Regions from separate parts of the Undibacterium sp. 5I1 genome, predicted to be linked through region 2. Evidence: predicted binding sites of a transcription regulator. Region 2 holds the regulator's gene; the other holds the start of a gene.
The links. The regulator FliA, encoded in region 2, starts transcription of late flagellar genes. The targets are predictions, from matches to a motif close to CTAAAGTTTNNNNNNNNNNNGCCGNTA.
Positions count from the first base shown of each region.

Region 1 (7,918 bases), 980 kb from region 2:
GCGCCCAAAAACAACTTACTAGATGGCACTACGTTTAATAAGTTTGACCATACTTGAATCACATCATCCGTTATTTTCCCGATTCGATTAAAGCTCCCAAAAGTGACATAACCGTTTGTTAACGCAGGTAAATCATTTACTTCTGGAGATTCAGGCGACGGAGAAAACGGAGCAATCGCAGGTAGTCGCACTAATTTCTCCGAAAAAAGATGATCAAATTGTTCAGACGGCAAGCAGAATCGATCCGTCACAAAATAATCCATCGCACGCAAACCGGTCGTGCCTGGATAACCAATCCAGCTTATCTGAATTGGTGCGGGCTTGCGGGCAAATAATGTCAATCTGTTTAACGATGTGTGCCCTGACAGATCTATTAAAATATCGATTTTGTCGGCAACAATTTGTTTAAATGTCCAATCGTCACTCTTCAGGTGTATTTTTTTCCATTGATGAAAGTAGAATTTCAACTTGGCGGTATCTTTATCATCTTCATCATTATTATAGTAAGCGTGTAACTCAAGAGACTGGTACTTGTGCAGGTGCTCCAAGATCGGACTAATAAAGGTAGCAACGGCATGATTGTAAAAATCACCCGAAACAAAGCCGACTCTTAGAGGACGATCACTGTTTTTATCATTAGCATGTTTTGACCAGGTTGATATCAGACTCGATTCAAAACGCTCACCAAAACGCAAATGCTCCGCAAACAATGCGGTTGGAGTGACATGAGTCGCCTCACTGAGCAAGAATAACAAAGCAGTATTTGCGTAGTGATCCTTGGGATCGAGCTCTAACGCCCTTCGAAGAAATTGTTCTGATTCCTCTATCGGTTCTGCTAATAAAGTGCCTACGACGCCTAAGCATCGGCAAGCAGCGCTCATTTTAGGATTATGAATCAAGGCTTTTCTAAAACAATCTTGGGCATCTAAATACCGACGTTTTTCTAGATACACCGTACCTAAGTTATTGTAAGCCGAGGCAAAATCTGGCTTCAGCGCAATAGCTCGTTGCAGATGATCTGATGCTAGATCTAATTCTTCTAAGAGATGCAGAACTCCTCCCAGAGAATTGTGCGCCTCTGCCATGTCTGGTGCTAGCTTTAATGCCAGCATCGCTTCCGCTTTTGCTTCCTGCAAACGTTCGCTTTGTTTCAGCACATTAGCCAAATTGAGATGTGCTAAAGCAAACTCTGGCTTGTATTGAATTAAAGCCCGAAAACAAGACTCCGCCTCATCGAACTTGGATAGTGCAGCGAGTAAATTACCTAAATTATTGTATGCCTCCAACATCGCAGGATTCAAATTGATCGCTTGTTGGTAATGCTGTTCGGCTGAAGAGAAATTATTCATTTTCGCATACCCGAGAGCCAAATTAAAATGCGCAATCGGATCATTGGGCAAAATGCGTACTGCTTGTTGCATGGCAACTAAAGATGCCTCTTTGCGCTCAAGCTCCAGCAAAGCAATCCCTAAAAAGCGCCAGGCTAACCCATGCCTTGGATTTTTTTTTGTCAGCTTGCGTGCCAGACGCTCCACTTCTGAATAAATACCTTTCTCGTACAAATGAACGAGCTGACCCACTCCTTCAGACGGAATGAAGGATTTTTTTGAAGTCAGAGGTCGCGTCTTTGGGATATACAAATTCGGCAGATTATCTGCTATTGGCGGATCGTTATCCGTTTTTTGATCTGACTCAGAGGCAGTCAGGTGATCAGTGGTATCTCTTAAAAAATGCGCCCGCAAGTTCAGCGCCTCAGCGACAACACTCTCTTCACCTAATGACTTTAAAATTGCGATATAGGACGACCAATATGAGCCAGTCGCCGGAGACGCCTGGATAGCGCGCTCAAAATAAGCCAGCGCATTAAGTTGATCGTCTTGCAAAAGCTTCAATTGCCCGGCCTGGAAATTGGCGTCTGCATGCTCGGGCGCATGCGTCAAGATCAGCTCATAGCACTCCTCCGCCTTCAAAAGATTACCGCTTTGCCTGCACTGCTGTGCCATTGCCATTAGTTGATCTAGCGCTTGAGCTAAAGCTTGCTCAGGCGAAGTGAGTTCACTAAGCTCCACTTCATTTTCACTACTCATGACAAGACTTGGCTCACGTTTGATTTCCTTTTATACCAGTGAAAAAATGATGCTCAGTAAAGCTACCGAATAATTAATAGCCACCGTAAGATATAAGTGAATTTGCGTCGCTGCATGTGTTCGCAATTACTAATGGCGACTGCTCAATCCACAGATACTCCCCCACTATTTTCTTAAAATACACCTTATAGACCAATTAATACCTAGACAACTTTTAATACACCCATAGAGTATTAAATTACGGGGATAAACATCAGCAATAAATTTAAGTGAATTAGCTAAGTTCTCGATGACACAATAATATTGTCATCGCCGGACTGTCTTATACAAATTCTAATAAATGGTCAGTATTAACATTAACAATGGCAAATTGATATTAAAGCTAAGGCAGCGAACTTTGGTTTAACTTTCCAAAACGCCTAAATGCATCGTCAGCAGAATTATTTAGATGAAGATTAGCAAAATTTATAGAAAATTCATCTTGAAAATAAGATCATTTTCACCCTCAAGTAATTCGAATTGATGCCGACTAACGGGCGAGCAAATAAAACTTTACACCCTAAATAAAATATTTACTTGGGGAAATTCATTAAACTTTTTAAGCATCCGTCCGATACCTGATAACAACGGCGGTCCTGTAGTCTTAACAAGACAGACCAAAGTTTAAGGCCACTCGCCAGTTCAAATAACTTAGGTAAGGAGTATCACCATGGCTTCATATATTAATACCAATATTGCATCGCTCAATGCGCAACGCAATTTGACAACGTCCCAAAACTCCCTCGCGACTTCCTTGCAACGTTTGTCATCAGGCTTACGTATTAACAGTGCAAAAGACGATGCTGCGGGCTTGGCAATTTCTCAACGTCTGACATCGCAAATCGGTGGTTTGAACCAAGCGGTTCGTAATGCGAATGATGGTATCTCTTTAGCGCAAACGGCTGAGGGCGACTTAACGCAAATCGGCAATAACTTACAACGTATTCGTGACCTTGCTGTTCAGGCAGCCAACGGTTCTAACAGCGCATCTGACCGTGCTGCCATTAATAATGAATCCAACCAGCTGATTTCTGAAATCAACCGTGTTGCTGGCTCTTCTAACTTCAACGGCGTGCACTTACTTGATGGTAGCTTTACATCACAAGGCTTCCAAGTTGGTGCAAACGGTACATCAAACGATCAGATCAACATCGCATCCATCGCCAGCGCTAATTCTTCCTCTTTAGGCGTAGGTTCTAACTCTAGTTACTCTACAACACTTGCTGGCAGCACTAACGCGATTGGGGGCCTTAACTCCGGCGATCTGGCCATTAACGGCTTTAACGTTGGCGCAACTAGCTCTGATGGCGTATCCAGTGCAAACTCCAGTGGTAGCGCCATTGCAAAGGCCGCTGCAATTAATGCGGTAAGCGGTCAAACTGGTGTTACTGCCAGTGCGAATGCAACGACTGTGACAGGCACTGCAACTAGTGCTACTGCCGCAATCGCCGCTGGTGATATCAAAATCAATGGTGTCGATATTGGCGCACTCGCGGCGGCAGGCTCTGTCGCAGAACGCGGTGCTCAAGTAACCGCTGCAGTCAATTCAAAAACTAGCCAGACTGGTGTAACAGCAACCTTTGACAGCACGACAGGCGCCGTATCACTAACCGCATCAGATGCTAGAAATATTACCATCACAAAATCTGCCAACGCTGGCGCCAACGATACTAACACCGGTTTAACAACAGGCATTGCTGCTGCAACAGCTGGTATTAAAACAACCGTTGGTACAGTATCGTTGTCATCGACAAGCTCTGCTGGTATTACATTAGCAAATGGTGGAACAGGTACAACAAGTGGCACAACCATCACCGGAACTAACTTCTCACTTAGCGCAGGCGACATCAATATCAACGGTGTCGATATTGGCACCGTTGGCACTGCTGCAACTGCTACAGCGCAAGGTGTATTAATAGCTGCTGCAATTAATGCCAAGACATCACAAACTGGTGTTACCGCCACTAATACAGGAGGTGTTTTAACTCTTGCCGGAGCCCAAAGCGCTGGATTTACTGTTACGACAAAAGGTAATGCAACCCTTGCAAATACTGGTCTTGCAGTAGGTACGACGACAGTAGCTGGAGCTGGTGCCACAGCGTCTGGCTTAACTGCTGGTAACACAGCGGCAACAGCAACGGCAGGCGCAGGCCTCTCTTCACTGGATTTGACCACAGCATCGGGTGCAACGTCTGCTTTGGCAACCATTGATGCTGCTCTGGCATCGGTCAATAGCTCACGTGCGTCCTTGGGTGCGTATCAAAACCGTTTTGCCTCTGCTGTCAGCAGCTTGCAAACAACGGCAGAGAATTTGACTACTTCCCGTAGCCGTATTCAGGATACTGACTTCGCTGCTGAAACTGCTAACTTGACACGTGGTCAAGTATTGCAACAAGCAGGTACAGCGATCTTGGCACAGGCAAATGCCTTGCCACAGGGTGTGTTGGCTCTGTTGCGTTAATCAATGGCAGGGGTTTAACTCTTCATTGAAAAGTGCAATCCCCTGGTCATTTTTTGACCAGGGGAATTTTACTTAAAGGAAACAATCATGGATGCTCTTTCGACTGGTAATCAACTACCATCAGGGCAAACTGTCTCAGATCGTCCCCCATCTGGCAACATCGCCCCGACATCTAATGCCAAGGCAGCAACGCCGCTAGATACATCACTAGCAGTTACTCCTGCGGGCAAAACGCAAGCAACCAGAGAACAGGTTGAGGCTGCGGTGAAAGATATTAATAAATCACTTCAATCTAGTTCACAAGGCTTAGAATTTAGTATTGATCCAGACTCTAAGCATGTTGTGGTCAAACTCATTGATCAGCAGACCAAACAAGTTCTGCGCCAGATACCAAATGAGGAAGTGCTGGAAATTTCTAAGTCTCTGGATAAACTTCAGGGACTATTGATCAAACAAAGCGCCTGAAATGCTAAAAACGTTCAGTTTTGAAATAGGCAGGTAAATCCCCTTCTAAAGTCTGGTTTGCTTTTGCCGATAACTAGATATAGTAGTTTCTTGTAAAGGGGAATCAGGTGTCCATTCAATCCACGGGTATAGGCTCAGGCCTTGATGTTAATTCACTTGTAAGTAAGCTGATGCAAGTGGAAAGTCAGCCGTTAACCAGCTTGGCAACTAAACAAGCGAGTTACCAAGCCAAAGTTTCTGCCTATGGCACTCTGAACAGTGCGCTAAGCTCATTCCAAAGTGCAGTGTCAAATTTAAGCAAGCCATCTGTATTTCAGTCTTTGACTGCCACATCAAGCGACTCTACGATTATATCTGCGACCGCTGCTGCATCAGCTACAGCTGGGACATATAATATCGCGATAAGTCAGCTGGCACAAAGTCAAAGTATTTCCAGCGTGGGTCAGGCTAGTTCTTCAGACGCAATTGGAACAGGCGCATCAACCACGGTGTCGTTCCAGCTTGGTACGATCACTGGCACTGCTACCAACGGCACCTACAGTGGTGCGACGTTTGCACAAGATACAACTCAAACAACGGGTACCATTACTATTGATAGCACGAACAATTCGCTGCAAGGCATCCGCGATGCGATCAATACGGCTGGCGTAGGTGTCACGGCATCGATTGTTGGTGATGGTAGCGCGACGCCTTACCACTTGGTACTCAACTCAAGCAAAACCGGTGTAGCTTCCAGCTTAAAAATTAGTTCAACCGGTGATGCTACGATAGCCAATCTACTTAATTATGACCCGTCGGGAACGCAAAATTTTACTGAAATCAGTAATGCTCAAAATGCCAACCTGAAAGTCAATGGGATAAATATCACCAGCGCGGCAAATACAGTCACTAGTTCACTACCGGGTGTTACTCTCAACTTAACCAAAGTAGGATCAACAACAGTTTCGGTAACGACTAACTCAGGTTCGGTACAAAATGGCGTCAATAGTTTCGTACAAGCATATAACGCTCTCAATGCAACAATTACCAGTCTTACCGCCTACAATAGCAGCACACAAAAAGGTGGCCTGCTATTGGGCGACTCGACAACTCAAAGTGTTCAAAATCAAATCCGTAACTCCCTGTCTGCCTCAGTCAACGGCTTGGGTGGTGGCTTAACTACATTATCCCAAATCGGCGTGTCGTTCCAAAAAGATGGTTCTTTATCACTTGACTCTACAAAGTTAAGCACTGCATTGACGAATAATTTTAGCGATGTAGGAGGTTTGTTCGCTTCTATCGGTAAGACCAGCGATAGTTTGACTAGTGTTGCAGGTTCTACCTCTGCGACAAAAGCAGGGACTTATGCGCTGAACGTCACTCAACTTGCTACTCAAGGCAGCTTGACGGGCGATCTTGCTTTGCCAGCCACAACGACGATTGATCCAAGTACAACTCTGAGCGTAACGTTAAATAATCTGAATGCCAGTGTTGCCATACCTGCAGGTAGTTATACGCCTGCGCAATTAGCTACCGCTGTGCAAACAGCCATCAATACTACATCAGCATTTTCGGCCATCGGATCAACTGTCAAAGCGAGTATCAATAATAGCGGGCAATTAATATTGCAATCGACTAATTATGGTTCAGCGTCTAATGTGGCAATAGCGGACGGTACCGGTACCGGAGCCGCTAGTCTCACTGGAACACAATTAACTGGTACGGCAGGGTTAGACGTTGCTGGCACTCTTAATGGCTCGCAAGTCAGCGGATCAGGGCAAACCTTGACTGGTGTGGTCGGGACGAATACTGAGGGGCTAAAAATACTGGTAGCAGGTGGTTCGGTTGGCGATAGAGGCACCGTCAATTATTCGATTGGATATGCCAGCAAATTGACCAGTCTGCTGAATGGATTTTTGGGAAGCTCAGGAACGATCGCAAGCTCCACTGATGGCGTCAATCGAAGTCTGAAAGATCTCAGCAAACAAACAGACGATCTGAACAGTCGCCTGATCGATATCGAAGCGCGTTACCGCGCCCAATTTACAGCCTTGGATTCGATCATTAGCAGTTTAAATAGCACCAGTACATTTTTAACCCAGCAGTTATCGGCACTAACAGGCAGCTCAAAATAATTACTACGCGAATTTTTTTGATTAACAAAAACAATTCAACGTATAAATCGAAGCTCAAAAGAGGAATCTACCATTATGTTTGGCTCATCACAGACTCGCGGTGCTAATGCCTACGCAAAAGTTGGAATGGAAACTGGTGTCATTGCAGCCAGTCCACATACACTGATTGTCATGCTGTTTGACGGTGCGATCACGGCCATTTCTAATGCATTGCAAAATCTTGAAGCGGGTAATATTGCCGCTAAAGGTCAATCCATTTCCAAAGCAATTTCGATTATCGAAAATGGTCTGCGCGCAAGTCTGGATAAAAAAGTCGGTGGTGAAATTGCTCTCAGTCTCGACTCACTTTATGCCTATATGGGCAATCAGTTATTAGTTGCTAATTTAAAAAATAAAGCAGAAATATTAATTGAAGTACGCGATTTACTTCGCGATTTAAAAACTACCTGGGAAGCAATCGCTCCATTAGCGGCAACTGCCGAATCAGAAACAGTCAGGCTGCCACAGCAGGTAGATGCACTTGCTCCTCGCTCATCCAAATTTCTTGAGGCTTGATGCAAATGGATAGCATGAAAATGATGTCGATTTACGAAAATGTTGCCCATATAACGGACCAAATGCTTAACGCTGCCCGAATAGGTGATTGGGATTTATTGGCTAAATTGGAGAATGATTGCTCCTCGCAAGTACAAACTTTGAGAGCAAATGAAGTAAGTGCAGAACTTCCACCAGATTTACGCAATAAAAAAATT
Region 1 is NZ_JAVIWI010000001.1:582,022-589,939, reverse strand. It holds gene RGU72_RS02485 (tetratricopeptide repeat protein) at 1-2,087, opposite strand, end outside; gene RGU72_RS02480 (flagellin) at 2,797-4,587, shown strand; gene RGU72_RS02475 (flagellar protein FlaG) at 4,675-5,052, shown strand; gene fliD (flagellar filament capping protein FliD) at 5,160-7,166, shown strand; gene fliS (flagellar export chaperone FliS) at 7,242-7,721, shown strand; gene RGU72_RS02460 (flagellar protein FliT) at 7,721-7,918, shown strand, end outside.
Region 1: the regulator FliA is predicted to act here: its motif matches at 2,677-2,703, upstream of RGU72_RS02480 (flagellin).

Region 2 (7,918 bases):
GGCATCGCTGGACGGCACGGCGCTAAAAACGACCTGTTTGGCTTTATAGGGCTGACCGTTTGAGCTGGTTACGCTATCGGCGTTGGCTAAATTACTAGACACCACATTCAAGCGCTGTGCCTGGGCACTCATGGCGGAACCTGCGACATTAAAAATATTGAATAAGGACATAATTACCCCTGGATAGCGGCCAACATGCCGCGAATCTGCATATTAATCATAGTAAGGCTAGCCTCATAACGCAAAGAGTTATCCGCGAATTGATTGCGCTCCACATCCATATCTACCGTGTTGCCGTCCACGTTGCTCTGTACGGGGTTTCGGTACAATAGCTGACTAGTGCCGGCACTATTTTGTCCGTCAAGATGATTAGGAGATGTTTTTATTAACTCAGCTGAGGATTGATTTACTGTTTGGCTCATTGCATTATTAGCCAAATTGCCATTCTGGTTGACGGCAGCGCCAGTCGATGTTGAAGTGGCTGCATTATTCAATGCATTACTCATCGCGGACGAAAAATCGATATCGCGCGCTTTATAATTGGGCGTGTCAGCGTTAGCGATATTGGATGAAATCAATTGCTGACGCTGCCCTCTGACAGATAGCGCAGTTTCTTGAAAACGAAAATAATCGTCGATTCTGTTAGCCATATTCCCTCCAATTACGATCTGCTTTAGTCCAGTTTTAGCTTGATAACAACGCGATAATTTAAGTAAAAGCAATATCAGCGGCTGTTTAAACGGTTTTTGATGCTTTGCATGTTATCCCCGTAAAGGCAAGTCCAATCGTCTAAAAAGAAGACCAAAATACCGTCTATTCCTCGATTTACTTTCCAAGATAAAACCTACAATTTGATTCAATGCTTCCACCGAGAATCCAATGAAAAAGCGATTAATATCGAGATCAATGCTGGCCATCCTAAGCATAATCTTGAGCACGCAAGTCGTTGCCGAGCCAAACAACGCTCAGCAAAATCCCTTGGCGGTGAGAGAGGCAGCAGAAAACTTTTTAAAAACACAGTCCGCCGGCCAATCTGGCGATGTGCGCATTAGCGTTGGGCCACTGGATAGTCGCTTAAACTTAGCTGCATGCCCTAATTTATTGCCATTTTTACCTCAGGGAAGTAAACCTTGGGGCAAGATTACGGTAGGCGTACGCTGCGCAGAACCAACGCCTTGGATTGTGTATCTCACAGCAAATGTGCAAATTACTGGCGATTACTATGTCACTGCGGGATCTTTGGCGATAGGACATGTTCTGACAGCCTCGGATCTAATCAAAACCAAAGGAGAATTATCAAGCCTACCAAATGGTGTTGTGACAAATCCAGAGCAAGCGATAGGCAGGTCAATAACGACATCCGTCACGTCTGGCACTACATTAAGAGGAGACATACTAAAAAATCCTCCGGTAGTGCAACAAGGACAATCCGTGCGCGTAACCAGTACGGGTAAAGGATTTCAAGTGGCGACTGACGGACAGGCATTAAACAATGCCAGCGAAGGACAAGTAGCAAAAGCAAAGACAATGTCAGGTCAAGTAGTTAGCGGAATAGCCAGAGCTGGTGGGATCATTGAGGTCACCTATTGAATCGGAAATTACCATTTGGAACGATATTTCCTTACTCAAGGTTAAAGTTTAAAATAACGCAGCCGATATACATAACGTAGATGTATATAAATCCGAATAAAGAGGGTAACGCTGTGAAAATTAATGACGCACTACCAAGTACGCCGGCAGTACCAACTGGTACTCAGGTTCGTACTGATCGCTCGCCCGATAAAGCAGAGGTAGCAACGACGCCTTCGCATACGGTGCAGATCTCGCCCCTGTCGACGCAATTGCAGGCTTTACAAAATACTCAGGCTAATAGCGGTGTGTTTGCAACAAAAAAAGTGGAAGAAATTAAGCTCGCCATTTCTGAAGGACGCTTCCAGGTCAACTCAGAAAAAGTAGCTGATGGCTTGCTTGAGACTGTTAAAGATTTATTAAACTCCAGAAAACAATCATCATGAACCTCTCCAGCGCAAAACTACTCCAATTAAATCAATGCCTTGAAGATGAAGTCGTAGAAATGACATCATTATCTGAGTTGTTGAAATTGGAACAAGCTGCGCTAGTTGAAGCACGTGTGAATGATCTAATTGATCTGACTAAAAACAAGAGTCTCATAATAGCAAAAGTGTCAGAATTAGAAAAATTGCGCGCATCAAGCTTAAAAGAATTAGGATTCACTTCAGATAATTCCGGCATGCAGGCATTACTAGAAAAAGCTCCGGCAGAAGTAGAAACATCGAATTACTGGAAAACACTTTTAACAATTTCTGAGCAAGCGCAAGAAAATAACCGCACAAATGGCATTTTAATTAACCGCCAATTCACTCGCAACCAAAACGCATTAAATATACTGCAACAAAATAATCCCGCTGGATCAATGTACGGACCTAATGGTCAGTCCACTGTCAAAAATATGACGGGTCGTGGTGTCGTTGCAGGTTAATTGAACCCAACGACAGTTACTGCGTCAACTCTGGTTTGTCTGCGAAAGTCACAATTAGATAACAATTTTTGATAGCTATATATTGTTTTACAAACTAGGTAGCTTGATATACTCCCCTACCATACCCTCCAAATATATCTTATCGCCTAATAATTATTTGTACGACTAGACTATACTCATAGTGAGTATAGTCTAATCGAGAATGAGTATTTGATCCAGTATTTCACGTTACCTAGCAAAAAAGTAAAATATAACGAGCACGTAGCTGTATTTTTGTGCAAGGCTGATAACTAGTATTGCACTTATACTTGCACTAACACATTACACGCAGATTACAAGCTCAGTTAGTTCTTTTATCGGCAGAGGTAACCGGAACATCAATACCCGATTCCGGCAAAATAGCCAAGATAGTGACAGTGACGCGTCGATTCCTCGCTCTGCCGTCTATAGTGTCATTTGATCCAACTGGCATTTTTGGTCCCTGACCAACTGCAGTCATTCGATTCTCATCGACCCCATTTTCTGTGAACAATCGAACTACGGTGCTTGCACGTACAGCAGATAATTCCCAGTTCGAGGGAAAATTAGTATTTTTGATAGGAAGATTATCGGTATATCCCTCGACCTGAATTGCGTGACTATCTAACTTCAATACAGAAGCGATCGCCGTTAATGCCTGGTTTGAATCATCATTGAGCTTCGCTTCACCAGGGGCAAAAAGCACGCTAGCATTAATTTCTATCGTTACGCCGCGACTAGTCTGAGTTACGCGTACTTTCCCCTCTCTGACCAACGGTTCCAGCACGGCCAAAATATCGCGTGCAATGCCAGTCATTTGCTCACGTTCTTTGCGTAATGGTTCCGCATTTTTGGGTCTGATGATGGGAAGAGGATCTAGCTTAATCGTCGGTTCAACGTCGATATCCCGTTTTACTGATTGCACCAAAACTGCTTTACCGAATGCCCCCGTAAGAGAATTAGACAACACCCGATATTTGCCTTCGTTGACCGATGATATCGCGTACATCACTACAAAAAAAGCAAATAATAAGGTGATGAAATCGGCGTAAGAAACTAACCATCTGTCATGGTTATCATGTTCTTCCTGGTATTTCTTTCTCTTCATGACCAATTTAATTTTTATGGTTTGCCAGGCGCTCTTCGATTACACGAGGGCTATCACCAAGAGCAATGCTATAAAAAATATCTGATAACATCTCGCGCCGGACAACTTCCCGGTGAATAATTTCTTTGAGCTTATTACTAATGGGTAGAAAAAGTAGGTTTGCTAATCCAACACCGTAAATAGTCGCGACAAAAGCGACTGCAATACCACTACCGAGTTTGCTTGGGTCTGTCAGATTCTCCATAACATGGATTAAGCCGAGTACCGCCCCCAAGATTCCTATCGTCGGCGAGTAGCCTCCCGCGGCTTCCCAAATTTTTATTGCTTGTCTTTGCTCCATCTCGTACAAAGAAATATCGACGTCAAGAATGTCTTTTAAGCGGGATGGATCAACACCGTCAATCACCAGGCGTAAGCCTTTGCTAATAAATTGATCTTTACTAGAATCCATGTAGCGCTCAAGACTGAGGAAACCCTCACGACGTGCGACAACACTCCAGATCAAGGCTTCTTGTATAGTTTTTTTACTTGTATCTATTGGCATGGAGATGATCCACCGTAGCATTTTTATGCCACGGATAAACGTGGGCATCCGGCTTTGCAACAAAACAGCGCCAATCGTGCCGACGACAACGATAACAAACGCAGCAGGCTGCACTAAGGAGGATAAGCGTCCACCCTCAATCAGCTGGCCTGAAAAGATGCCGACAACTACTAAGATAAATCCAATTAGGCTAGCCCAGTCCACGCTTTCTCCCTTAACGAAGCCCTGAGTCGGGCTACTGCCTGGCTATGAAGTTGCGATATCCGGGATTCGGATACGCCCATGACGGCGCCTATCTCTTTTAAATTGAGCTCTTGTTCGTAATACAAACCCATGAGTAGCTTTTCTCGCTCGGGCAAACTATCAATCGCGAAGATCACAGCATCACGAAAATCGCCATGCAAAAGATCTTCTAAAGGATCGCCTGAACGATCGTTACAGTAATGATCGAGGAAATGCTCTTTGGTATCTGCATCATGAAAATCTTCGTAATACACGAGTTGATGTCCGCCACTCTCACCCAGCAAATCCTGGTATTCGGCCAGACTCAATTTCAGCAACTTAGCAACTTCCGTTTCTAGCGGTGGACGTCCTAATTTTTGCTGCAATGCGTTCATTGCGTTTTCAATTTTGCGCATGTTTTGGCGCACACCACGCGGCAGCCAATCACTGCTGCGCAATTCATCCAGCATTGCACCGCGTATGCGTTGCACTGCATAGGTTTCAAATTGTGCGCCGTGATTGTCTTCATAACGGTTAACGGCATCTAGCAGACCTATCATACCGGCCTGCACTAAGTCATCAACTTCGACGCTGGGGGGCAATCTCGCTTTTAATTGATAAGCGAGTCGCTTCACTAGTGGAGCATGCTCCGTAAGTAGGGAATTTTTATCTGATTTTCCGCTAGCGGTGTACATAATCAATCAAATTCCGAGACGAATACCTAACTCTGGCAATCCATGTAAACCTAATGTTGAGCGGGCTGTTGATCTTGCGGTCAAGGCAAGCCGCTCAGCTAATTGAGAAAACGCAATAGAGGCACCCGCCAATGGGAATGCATCAATCACCGAACGACCTAAATGCGCTGCTTTTTTCATGTGATCGTCCTCTGGCACGTAGCCAACAAAATGCAAAGGTACTGCTAAATATCGACTAGCTGCTTGTGCCATATTGGTATAAACCAATCGTGCTTCCGGTTCTGTTACACCCGATACTAAAATACCATAAGAACGACGGCCTACGCGGTTATTGACACGTTTAATCAAACCATAAGCATCTTTAATCGTGGCCGCATTGGCAGATACTTGTATTACGACTTCGCTCTCTTCAAATGAAGCTAGCGGGAACGCATCATCGCCATCAATTTCGCTGTCCACAATGACTAAGTCCGCACTGTTTGCAGCAACATCAAAAACACGGGATAAACGCTTAGTATTTTCGGCCGGCAGTCGCGCCAATGCAGTCGCATATTTTGAGAGCATCGTCACAGATAAGCCTGCTGATACAATTTTTACTGCCTCTTGCATTGTACGCCGTTGTCTTGCAACGTCCAACAAGGTCTGCTCGGTATTTGCATTGAGCCACGCGCCAATACTATTGGCCGAAGATCTGGCGTCAACCATCAAGACTTGCTGCCCTTTTCTCGCAAGAGAAGCACCTAAATTAATAAGCATGCCACTTTTTTCTTCGTCACGCAAAGCGGATAAAAACGTGAGCACACGAGGTCTTGGCGCCTCTAACATCCGGCGCAAGCCTTCTGCCTGATCAAAACTAGCCAAAAGACACCTCCCTCAAACCATTATTGGTATTCGCGGCGGAGGCGATAGCCGCATTTGCCATCACCATCGGTAGCTCTTCATCTTGCAATCGATAGGCAGATGTCTCTCGTTTTAATTTGAATGCGCGATCAACCAGGTACTGCTTGTTTGCGATGTGCAAATCCTCAGGCACACGCTGGCCACTGGCGAGATAATAGATATGAAGCTTTTGACGAATTGCGATATCTAACACGCCGCCGATAGTCGCGGCCTCATCAAGCTTGGTCAAAATACATCCCGCCAACCCGCTACCCTGATAAGCCCGAACGACCTCACTGAGTGTCTCGCCTGTAGAGGTCGCGTTTAAACACAATAAGCGTTTCACATTGGCATCTGCACCAGACAACATAGCAACCTGCTCCGTCACCATTTTGTCGCGTTGGCTGACGCCGACCGTATCGATTAATACGGTATGTTTATTTTTTAGTTCAGACAAAGCAATTCGTAAATCAGATTCATCTTTGACCGAGTGCACCATCACGCCTAATATTTTGCCGTAAATACGCAATTGTTCGTAGCCACCAATACGATAACCATCCGTCGTAATCAATGCCAGTTTGGCAGGGCCATGGCGCATCACGCAGCGGGCAGCGAGTTTTGCTGTGGTGGTGGTTTTGCCTACGCCTGTAGGGCCAACCAAAGCATAAACGCCGCCTTTTTCTAAGATTTCGCTCTCATTATTGATGGTAGATAAATTGCGATTTAAGACCGCTTTAATCCAATCCATGCTGCTAGCGACAGTTTCTGAATCTGGCATTTTATCGACGAGATAACGGGACAAGCTTGCACTGAAACCCGTTGCCAGCATCTCCCGCATTACTTCTGTTTTTTGAGGTTGACGCTTTTGGGTATTCGTCCAGGATATCTCCGCCAGCTGCGCTTCCAGCATACTGCGCATAGACCGGATTTCAGTCATCACGTCGGCTAATTCACCGCCACTGACTAAGTTATCTAAGGCGTGTGGCTGAGATTTTGAGAACAGAGGCGATTCGCTGGCTTGCCGTCCCTGTTCAGCCTGCTGTAACCGTGGTGGAAATTTCGCAATCTCTGGGATCGTACGCGAATCCGATGATGTCGCAATTGAACTCATCGTCTCATCTGTCATCGCCAGTATTTCCACTTTTCCATCGACATTACGGTTAGAGAGAATGACCGCATCCGAACCGAGTGCATCCTTCACCATACGAATTGCCTCGCGCGATGTATTCGCTGAAAATTTCTTCACGTTCATAATTGCCCTCCAACCAGGCCGGTAACTCTAATTGTTTTTGTTTCTGGTAATTCTGCTTGCGATAACACTTTTAACTGAGGCAAAGTGCGTCTCAAGAAACGCGACAACAGCGCTCTTAAAGGACCGGGTACTAAGAGAACCGGCGCTAAACCCATCTGCTCTTGATGCTTGGCTGCGGCCTCTGTCTGTGTTGCCAAGGTATCGGCCAATCCTGGCTCAATACCAGCACCATCAGAGCCACTCGTTTGCAATGCTTGCATCAGCAAACGTTCTAACCGGTTATCTAATGTCATGACAGTCAACTCATTGGTGGACGGGAATATCTGCTGCACAATTGCACGACCTAATGCAATACGAACGTAAGTCGTTAGCTCGTTCGCGTCTTGGGTATGCATGCCATGCTCTGACAAGGTTTCGATAATGGTGCGCATATCGCGGATGTGCACACCCTCGATCAAGAGGTTTTGTAATACCTTCTGCAAAATAGAGAGTGGCAATAGTTTGGGCACCAATTCCTCGACTAACTTTGGCGTATCTTTTGCAAGGTGATCCATCAATTGCTGAACTTCATGACGACCTAACAATTCAGCCGCATGCGATGTAATTAAATGGTTGAGATGAGTAGCAATGACAGTACCGGCATCCACTACGGTATAACCCATCGTCTGGGCTTGCTCGCGCATGGCAGCGTCAATCCAGG
Region 2 is NZ_JAVIWI010000001.1:1,557,180-1,565,097, forward strand. It holds gene flgC (flagellar basal body rod protein FlgC) at 1-171, opposite strand, end outside; gene flgB (flagellar basal body rod protein FlgB) at 174-650, opposite strand; gene flgA (flagellar basal body P-ring formation chaperone FlgA) at 931-1,590, shown strand; gene flgM (flagellar biosynthesis anti-sigma factor FlgM) at 1,704-2,015, shown strand; gene RGU72_RS06970 (flagellar protein FlgN) at 2,012-2,500, shown strand; gene motD (flagellar motor protein MotD) at 2,841-3,626, opposite strand; gene RGU72_RS06980 (flagellar motor protein) at 3,634-4,374, opposite strand; gene RGU72_RS06985 (RNA polymerase sigma factor FliA) at 4,356-5,087, opposite strand; gene RGU72_RS06990 (MinD/ParA family ATP-binding protein) at 5,094-5,948, opposite strand; gene flhF (flagellar biosynthesis protein FlhF) at 5,941-7,218, opposite strand; gene flhA (flagellar biosynthesis protein FlhA) at 7,215-7,918, opposite strand, start outside.